DNA from 3 places in the Dorea sp. AGR2135 genome. Region 2 is predicted to be linked to each of the others. Evidence: riboswitches for the same ligand, from Rfam matches in the RefSeq annotation. Region 2 holds a riboswitch; each other region holds the start of a gene.
The links. A riboswitch is a leader RNA that binds a small molecule or an ion and turns the genes downstream of it on or off. The one in region 2 is predicted to bind cobalamin.
Positions count from the first base shown of each region.

Region 1 (3,288 bases), on a different contig from region 2:
GTTAAAATCATGAAACAAAAGAAAAAAATGTCTTTGGCAATGCAGATTTTTATCGCATTGGTTCTTGCAATTGTAGTAGGACTTCTGATGCAGAGTCATGCAGAATTTGCAGAGAGTTACATTAAGCCGTTTGGAACAATTTTTCTGAACCTTGTAAAGTTCATCGTAGTTCCAATCGTATTATTCTCCATTATGTGTGGGATTATCTCCATGCAGGATATTAAAAAAGTGGGAGCAATTGGTTTAAAGACCGTTGTATACTATATGTGTACAACCGCATTTGCAATCACATTTGGATTGATTGGAGGAAATCTGTTCAAAGGAATGTTCCCGGTCGTTGCAACAACAGACTTGACTTATGAAGCAACAGAGTCGGTATCATTTATGGATACAATTGTGAATATTTTCCCATCCAATTTTATTGCACCGATGTCTGAGTCCAATATGCTTCAGGTAATTGTGATGTCAGTATTGTTCGGATTTGCGATTATTCTGATTGGACCGGAGAAAAATCCACGTTTGATCCAGGGGTGTAATGATCTGAATGATATGTTTATGAAATGTATGGAGATGATCTTAAGATTATCTCCAATCGGAGTATTCTGTCTGTTGTGCCCGGTTATTGCAGTAAATGGTCCGATGATCATCGGTTCACTGGCAATGGTGCTCTTAGCAGCGTATGTCTGCTACATTATACATGCAGTTGTTGTATATTCATTAGCAGTAAAGACAATGGGCGGTATGAGTCCGATCGCATTCTTTAAAGGAATGCTTCCGGCAATGATGTTTGCATTTTCCAGTGCTTCTTCCGTAGGAACACTTCCAATCAATATGGAGTGTGTAGAGAACATGGGAGCATCAAAAGAAGTGACTTCATTTGTGCTTCCGCTTGGAGCAACAATTAACATGGATGGAACTGCAATTTATCAGGGAGTATGTGCAATCTTTATCGCGTCCTGTTATGGAATCAACCTGACACTTCCACAGATGCTGACGATTATTCTGACTGCAACACTGGCATCTATCGGAACAGCAGGTGTGCCGGGATCTGGAATGGTTATGCTGGCAATGGTACTTACATCTGTAGGACTTCCAGTAGATGGAATCGCTCTTGTAGCCGGAGTGGATCGTATCTTTGATATGGGACGTACAACAGTAAACATCACAGGTGATGCAAGCTGCTGCATGGTTGTCACAAATCTTGAGAAAAAGAAAGCATTAAGAAAAAAATAAGTATGTAGTTTCGCAAGTAGGAATGTAGAGCCATTCTTAATGATGTACACTTGGTTTTTATGAGTTTATTCTTTTTAGGAATTCCATGAAGACTGAGTGTATTTTATTTGGAAAAACGATAATTGGGTAGATATATCAATATTATTTATTTGAAATAAGCGTGCTTAATAATTATACTGGATGCAGAAGACTATATTAGTGATGGATTTGACATTTAAAAGGGAATCTGGTGAGAATCCAGGGCAGCCTATTCTACTGTAAGATGGACGAAGCTTCAACGGAGTCACTGGTATTTATATCTGCAACAGAACAGCAGTAATATAAGCCGGGAAGAGGAAAGCAGAGGATGAAATCAAGCCAGGAAACCTGCTATATAGGAATTGGGATTTTCGGTAGGGAAAAGAACAGACACTTCGTTTTATTTTCCCTGCCTTTTTTAGTGGAAAAATATTTTATACTGATCGTTCATGACAGTGATAGAAGTTATAGTGTATAAAATCCAGGGGGAATATTGAGAAACTTATTGTTTGCATGTATAATACGAGGAGGAGATTTATGCACGAATTAGACCAGATGACACCGAATCAAAGACTGAATGCTTTTATGACAGGACAATCGATGGATCGAATGCTTGCAATGCCGGTCATAGTATCTATGTCAGGCGATGTATGTGGGATGACTCATCGCGAGAAAAGAAGCTCACCGGAGAATGAGGCAAAGTGTCAGATTGAAGCGTACAAAAGATTTGGTAATGACCTTGCAGTCATTGAATACGGGCTTCACATGGTAGGAGTTGGGCTTGGGGGAACGACCAATGATCCGGAGTTTCAGACACCTGCAATCGCAACGTATCCGCTTGAAAGTTTGGATGATATTGACAAGCTGGATCCGGAATGTCTGAAAAAAGAAAATGATCCGCACCTAAGACATTGTCTGGAGGCATGCCACATTGTAAAAGAAGAAATTGGTGATGAAGTACCGGTCGGGGTTCTGATTACTGGGCCATATACAGCTGCCACAAGCTGTTATCCAGCAGAGAAGCTGTTCCGTGCCATGAGGAAATCACCAGAAAAGGTTCACAGACTTGTGCAGTTTACAACAGATTGTCTTATCGATATTTATAAAGAGTTCATTCAAGAAGGGGTATTGATCTTACAATGTGATCCACTCGCTTCTGGCACAATCTTGAGAAAGAGTCAGTATCAGGAGTTTGTGCTTCCGTATGCAAAAAAAGTAAATCAGGCAATTCATGATGCAGGAGGAATGGTCTGCTATCATATATGTGGGGATACGACCAAAACAATTGATGACATGGCAGATGCAGGAAGTGATATGATCAGTGTGGACAATGTCGTTGATTTGGAGCATGTAAAAAATACAGCAGGGCAGAAGATGCCGATTCTTGGAAATGTGGCACCGGTCGACTATTTTATTCAGGGAACAAAGGAAGAAATGGATGCAGCTGTAAAGAGGTGTTTGCAGAAAGCATGGGATTCACCGAATGGTTATATTCTTGCCTCTGGATGTGATCTTTCCGGTCAGGTAAAATTGGAGAATATTGAAGCGTTTATGAATGAAGCAAGAAAGTATGGGAAATGGCCATTAGATCCTAAGAACTTTGAGTAAAATGTGTCGGAAAGATAATCTGCCAAATTTGAATAAAAAGATATAAAATCAGAAAACTAATCTGATGGAGGTAGATAAAAAGGACATGGTTGTTCAGATCATATCTGGATTTCGAGGATCCGGAAAAACAACATTCTTAAATCAATGGATAGAACAGGTAAAGGGAAAGACTGCGGTAATTCAAAATGATTTTGGTGCACAGGCAGTTGACCGGGAAAATGCAGAAGGCAGCTTGATCTATGAAGAAATCGGTGAGGGCTGTATTTGCTGTGGGATGGCACTTGAGTTTGAAGAAAAGATGCGCCGGATTGCCATGGAAGATTGCCCGGACAGAATTTTTATAGAAGCATCTGGATTTGGAAAACTGTCTGATGTCGTGAAAGTATGTACGCAGCTAAAAGAGAAGGAACATCTTGAGATGGTGATTGG
Region 1 is NZ_ATVU01000010.1:97,111-100,398, reverse strand. It holds gene G593_RS0108350 (dicarboxylate/amino acid:cation symporter) at 10-1,233, shown strand; cobalamin riboswitch at 1,412-1,621, shown strand; gene G593_RS0108345 (uroporphyrinogen decarboxylase family protein) at 1,789-2,859, shown strand; gene G593_RS0108340 (leucine-rich repeat protein) at 2,924-3,288, shown strand, end outside.
Region 1: it holds a riboswitch for cobalamin, as region 2 does, so the genes downstream of both, G593_RS0108345 (uroporphyrinogen decarboxylase family protein) here and G593_RS0103565 (sirohydrochlorin cobaltochelatase) in region 2, are expected to answer to the same signal.

Region 2 (3,288 bases):
AAACCCATACTGTCTACTTCTTTTGTTGTAGCAGTATTTTCCTGTTTACTGTCACTTTTTGCACCACATGCCATCATAGAAACAGACATGGCAAGTGCAAGTATCACTGCAACAATTCTCTTTCTCATACATTTCTCCTTTGATTTAATTGATAACTTCTCTCATTTTATCAGTTTATACAGAAAAGTCAAATCAAAAATCTTTATAAATACAAAGAAAGAGCAAATGCTTTAACACATCTGCTCTTAATTATTTAAAAATTATACGACATCTTTTTTACTGCACTGCTTCCGGATTGGACACACTGACTTTATGGTCATACCATTTACCCTTTGTTCCAATCAATGCCAGATCAAATTCATCGTCCAGTGTCGGTACCGGTACGTCAAAGGAATATGCTTCCTTTGGCGCGGAACCATCAGAATAAGTAATCTCTGTTGTCTCTGACGGATCGATCAGATCTGCCCCGTCTTTCTGTGCATCTTCTGCTGAGCCTAAGAATAACTGTACGATATTTTTAGAATTCAATGTAATATGTACTGTCATCTTACCATCTTTAACAGTCAGCGTTGCTTTTCCGTCATTATAGTCCGGATTCTCGTGGAACATACCGCTGTCTGTATTAAAATCTACCTTATAAGTTCCATCTTCCAGCTCAGGCTCCTTCGCATCTTTGCTGTCAGTCTTTGCTTCTGACGCATCATCTTTGGAAGCTTCTGTTTTTGTGTCATCTTTCTTATCCGTATTACTTCCGCATCCGGCAAGCATTGTCATTGCCATACTGGCGGAAAGTAATAAAACTAATAATTTCTTTTTTAACATGTCCATTCTCTCTTTTCTAATTATTTTTCTTTATAATTGTACTCTGAAAATCTGACCTGTCAACTATTTAGCTTCAATTGCAGCTTTTGTATGTGCTACATAAATCTGCTGAATTGCATCAATCTCTCCAAGACCTGCAATCTGTGATTCTACACTGTCAAATGCTTTTGACGCTTCAAACTGGCTCTTCCATGAATCATCATCGTCTCCTGCCATATCATTGTTCGCATGATCTCCTGCAACAACCATCAGTGGACGAAGGATTACTTTCTTATATCCGGCCTCTTTGATTTTCTCGATGACTGCCTGACACTCTGTATCTTCCGGCTCACCTTCTACAGTTCCGATAAATACATTCTTATATCCAAGCTGCTCCATCTGTGTCTGCATCTGATCATAACTTACATTTGCAACGTGTGAAGTTCCATGTCCCATGAATACAAATGCGGTTCCATCTTTGGCTGCTGCATCAATGCTGTCATAGTTTGCTGTCTTAACTGCTTCGTCTGTGATTGCTTTTGCAACTGCTTCTTTGTCTGCATTGATAACTGTTGTATCTGCTCCAACTTCGCCGAGAAGCGGCTCAGCAATCTTTACAGATTCAAATTTATCTTTATATTTTTCCACTGTCTCTGATAACTCATCATACTCTGCACCATGCATCAGATGTGTCGGCTGAACAACAAGGTTTTTAACTCCATTGTCTACTGCACGCTCCAGTGCCTGCTCCATGTTGTCAATCTTCTCATCATCACGGGCCTGTACGTGATTGATGATGATCTGAGCTGTAAATGCTCTTCTTACTGACCAGTCTGGATTAGCAGCCTGAAGTGCTTTCTCAATTCCACCGATGTCTTTTGCGCGGCTGTCATTGAATGATGTACCGAAACTTACAACGAGAAGTTCATTCTCACCAATCTCGTCCTGATTTAACGGATCATCTTTCGAAGCGTCACCTGTATCTCTTCCGAAGTAATCAGGATCTGCGTTTTCACCTTCTACTAATTCTTTTTGGGCATCTGTTAATGCGTCCCAGGCTTCCTTAGCTTCTTTGCACTGTTCATCTGTCTTGTCAGTTCTCTCCTGAACATAGATATCATCAATCAGTTTTGCCACCTTGTCTGCTGCCACCTGATCGCTGTCCTCCTTCGTATCCTCTGTCTTTGCATCACTCTTTGCGTCAGAACTTCCTGAATTTCCTCCACATCCTGCAAGCAGAGACATACTCATAGCTGCAGTAAGTAATACGACTACCAATTTTTTCTTCATCTTTCCATCCTCCATTTTTTTCTAAGATACAAAATAATTTTTCCGGAGGTTTTTTATTACATAAAAATTCATATAATAAAAAATCCCTGCCATTAAAAAATGAACAGAGAGTACGCAAAACAAACTATTGACGAAATGATCTTCCTTCCGTCAAATAGCCTTTCTATGTATTTCGTACTGCCAGTTCCTCGTGGCCTGAACAAATATGTTCCTGTACTGTGAAAGGCAGGTATCCCGGCTTATTGCTCAAGCGCTCTAAAATCAGCCTTCCCGGTCTCCCAGTGGCATGTAGGATTCAAAGCTCGCAAAATACGGTGACGAGTTCGTACAGGATTCACACCTGTTTCCCTTTTCACCAGCCAGATAAATAACTTTTTATAATATCTTTCTCTGACTGACACCTCACACATTTTTTATTCTTTTGTATCTTTAGCTATTACTTTTACAATCTAACACATCTGATAATTACTGTCAATACATCAGCCTGTCAGACTGTATTCCATATTGGTTTCTCACTTCCATTACGGTCGGGATAAAATCCGGTCGATTTCTCTGGAAGCCTCACTCTTTGTCAGTGTATGTATGTCCATTTCCATAGAAATATTCTTCTGTTGCATAAGCCTTGTGAGAAATTCGATCTGTTTTGCGGTTATCGGTTCTTTTTTCTTCACTTTATATGCCAAGGGCTGTGGTTTAAAAACCTTCGGTTCCTTTTCCTCATAAAAATGCGCCATAGACTGATACAGTTTTGCGGTTGCCAGAGCATCATGATATGCCCGGTGCGCCGCCGCATTTTCGATATGATAGTATTCGCAGAGTGCGCCAAGCTTTCTGGATGGAAGGTCTGCGTGAACAACTTTGGCAATCTTAAGTGTATCAATTCCCATATGATCATAGGTGTAACCAAGTTCTTTTGCTTTTGTCTTCACAAAGCTGAAGTCGAACTGCACATTATGTCCGATCAGCGTATCCTGTTCGCAGAATTCAAGGAACTCCGGCAATACTTCGCCGCAGTTCCCTGCTCCTTCTACCATATCATTTGTAATTCCGGTCAGTTGCGTAATCATCGGAGGTATCCCGGCCTCCGGTTCGATAAAACGACTAAAACGGTCAACAACTTTTCCTTCCCGTACTTTCAATGCACCAATCTCAATAATCTCATTGTGCTCCGGGCTAAGTCCAGTCGTCTCTATGTCA
Region 2 is NZ_ATVU01000003.1:186,645-189,932, forward strand. It holds gene G593_RS0103555 (ABC transporter substrate-binding protein) at 1-128, opposite strand, end outside; gene G593_RS0103560 (hypothetical protein) at 277-822, opposite strand; gene G593_RS0103565 (sirohydrochlorin cobaltochelatase) at 886-2,091, opposite strand; cobalamin riboswitch at 2,299-2,511, opposite strand; gene G593_RS0103570 (3'-5' exonuclease) at 2,613-3,288, opposite strand, start outside.

Region 3 (3,288 bases), on a different contig from region 2:
AATTACATTTATCAAAAGTTCTACAGATTTAAGAAAAGTTTAAGTAATAATTGATTGTATAGAAGATGTTGAATATGTTATGATATACTCACTTCAAACATTCGAAAAAGATCAAGTTAATTTAAGAGCAGTTCTGCTCTGATCATACGGACAGATTCGCCCGATATTCCATGTTTGAAAAAATAACTATAAATGGTATAATATCAGGAGAAAAGTGTATGGAGAGAACCGAAAACTTAATCATGCAGGAAGACAGATGGAAGCCATTAAAGGAGATGAATCTCACGGACGATTTTCTATTTGATGTGGCAACCGCGGAACTGGAAAATTGCAAGACAATTATCGAATTATCTACTGGTTTGCGATTAAAAAGCCTCAAGTGGAAAGAAGGTCAGAAGGTTATTCACAATATTCCGGGAAAACGTGGAATCCGAATGGATTTTGTCGCAGAATCTGAAGATGGTCGCGTTTTTGATGTAGAGATGCAGAATCGGAAGGAAGGAAATATTCCAAAACGAACCAGATTCTATCAGGCATTGATGGACGCACCAATGTTGAAAAGCGGTGAAAAAGGTTTTGATAAGCTAAAACCGCTGTTTATTATTGTAATCTGTGACTATGATCCATATGGAATGAAGAAGTATTGCTATACGTTTGAAAGTCGCTGCAAGGAACAGCCGGATTTATTACTTGGAGATGAGGTTACAAAATTATTTCTCAGTACAAAAGGGGAAAATGAAGATGAAGTATCGAAAGAATTAGTGGATTTTCTTCATTATATTACTGAGAGTAATGAACATGGACTTCCAGAGGAATGTGATGAAAGACTTCGCCGTCTGCATGAGAGTATACAGGAGATAAAAACAAGTACAAGTGTGGAGGTCGAGTATATGAAGATGGAAGAAAGAGAAAGACTGGTAAAAGAAGAGGCAATAGAGCGAGGTTTAAGAGAAGGGAGAATACGAGGAAGAGAGGAAGGAAGAAAAGAAGGAGAACGTATAGGGGAAGAACGGCTTGCCAATTTATTAATGAAGCTTTCAAAGCAGAATCGTCAGGAAGATAGTATTAAGGCGTTGGAGGATTTGGAATATCGTAAGAAATTGTATGAGGAATTTGGCGTATAAATTGAAAAAAGAAGCTTCTATGGGAGAAATCCTGTGGAAGCTTTTTAAGCATATCACTGAAGTATAATGAATTGTAATAAAGCCCCAGTTTCATTGACTTTCTTAAGTCTAAATGTTATATTTGTTATGGAAAATTATGAAGAACGTTCGGTGCTGTTTCATTGTGAGAACAGGTAAAAGGGAAACAGGTGAGAAGCCTGTACGAACTCGTCACTGTAAATAGATATGTAGAATCATAGGCTGCGGATAATCTGACAAGGCAGCTCATCCACTGGAAAACTGGGAAGGAGATTTTATGTGAACTCTATAAGTCAGGAAACCTGCCGGTCGTTGGTACATGGAATGAGAATTCCAGGTCACGAGTAATTGATTGTACCGAAAGTTTTATAAAACGAAAATATTTTTACTTATGTCAGTAAAAGTTTTTTCTTTTTTTTCGTACGACTATTTTCATGATAATTCCCAGACAACAAGGTAAAACATAATAAAGGAGAAGAAAAGGATGAAAAGAAAAAGTGCAAGCTTTTTAGCAGGTGTGCTTGTTGCATCGATGGTGGCTACACCTTTGTCGTATACGAATGTATATGCACAAGAACAAGATGTAGTAGAAGCCGATGCGGCACAAACAGAGTCAGAATCTGACGTAGTTTCTGATAATACAGATAATGTGTCAGAAAATGTTAGTGAAAAAGAAAATACAGAAAAATCAGAAAGTGCAATACCGGCACAACAAGAAAATAAGAATGCAGAATCTGTAGATAAATCAAATGTGGAAAATGAACCGGTGCAGACAGAGCAAAAAAATGAGTCTGTAACGCAGGAAGCAGCGCCACAGGACTCTATAGTGCCTGTGCAGCCTACAGAGGCGATTTCTGGTGTCAAGGTGTTAAAAAACGATGGAAACGAGTACGGGATGTTTCCAATCGTTGTTGAAAAGATGGAAGTGAAAGATAATCAGGTAACGATTGATTTTAATACAGGTGAAAAATCTGTATTTGATTGGTTATATTTGGGACCTGTAACAGATAGTGAAAAAACAGGTTATACAAAAGGTGAAAAAGCAAATGGTACATGCAAGTTTTCTATTACTGTTCCGTTGTCAAAACAGAATAGTTGGATTCCGGTAGCCGCAGGACGTTCTGATAAAGGAACATGGTCAGAAAATTATCTGTGGATGAGTGTTCCAAACGTAGAAGTTATTACGGGACAGCCGAACGATGTGAAAGCAAAAGAAGGAGAAAATGTTAAATTATCTGTAAGTGCTTCTGAAGAAGATGTTTCATATCAATGGCAGTATAGCGCAGATGGAACAAACTGGACAGACTGTGATGGTGAAAATGCAACAACAGCTAATTATAGCTTTACAATGAAAAAAAGCTCAGAAGGAAAGTATCGTTGCATTGTCAATAAGTCATATATAAAGGAAACCTCTAATACTGCAACAATTACATTTGTAGATGATGATAAGAAGGACGATGGAAAAACAGACAGTGACAATTCTGGAGATAATACTGGAAGCGGCACAACTGCACAGGAAGGTTATGTAGCAAGTGATGGGATTACTTCTATCTATGCCAGTGATGATACGAAGAAACCAGGACAGCCATATACGATGTTTAAAATTGGAGCATCTGAGGCAAAAGTTGTAGGAGATAAAATACAGGTATCCATTTGGGTAGAACCAGCAAGCAGTGGAAACTTTTCATATGATGCAATTTATATTGGTAATGGAAATGATAAGGAAAAAGAACCACTAATTATCGGGGAAGAAGATACAAAAAAGATTGAGGGGAAAAAGTTAGAAAGATTTACTTTCGAGGTACCACTTTCAATGGCAGGAAAAGAAGTGCATTATGTACCGAGAAATGGAAGAACGCAGAAATTTAGCACAACTAGTTCTCTTGCGTTAAAACTTCCAGCATTGTCTGATTTTAAGAAACAGACGGTTATAACAATTCAGTCACAGCCAATAGCAAAGATGGTTGCAAAGGCAGGAGACAAGATTTCTTTATTTATAGATGCACTTGGTGAAGAAGGGACTACGTTGTCATACCAATGGCAGTATAGTGATGATGGAGAAAGTTGGACAAATTGTAAAGAATTAAGTGCTGGTACAGATAACTATACATTTACAATGGAAGAAAAACTTGCCGGAAAATATCGT
Region 3 is NZ_ATVU01000010.1:84,387-87,674, reverse strand. It holds gene G593_RS0108305 (Rpn family recombination-promoting nuclease/putative transposase) at 219-1,124, shown strand; cobalamin riboswitch at 1,256-1,466, shown strand; gene G593_RS19030 (immunoglobulin domain-containing protein) at 1,627-3,288, shown strand, end outside.
Region 3: it holds a riboswitch for cobalamin, as region 2 does, so the genes downstream of both, G593_RS19030 (immunoglobulin domain-containing protein) here and G593_RS0103565 (sirohydrochlorin cobaltochelatase) in region 2, are expected to answer to the same signal.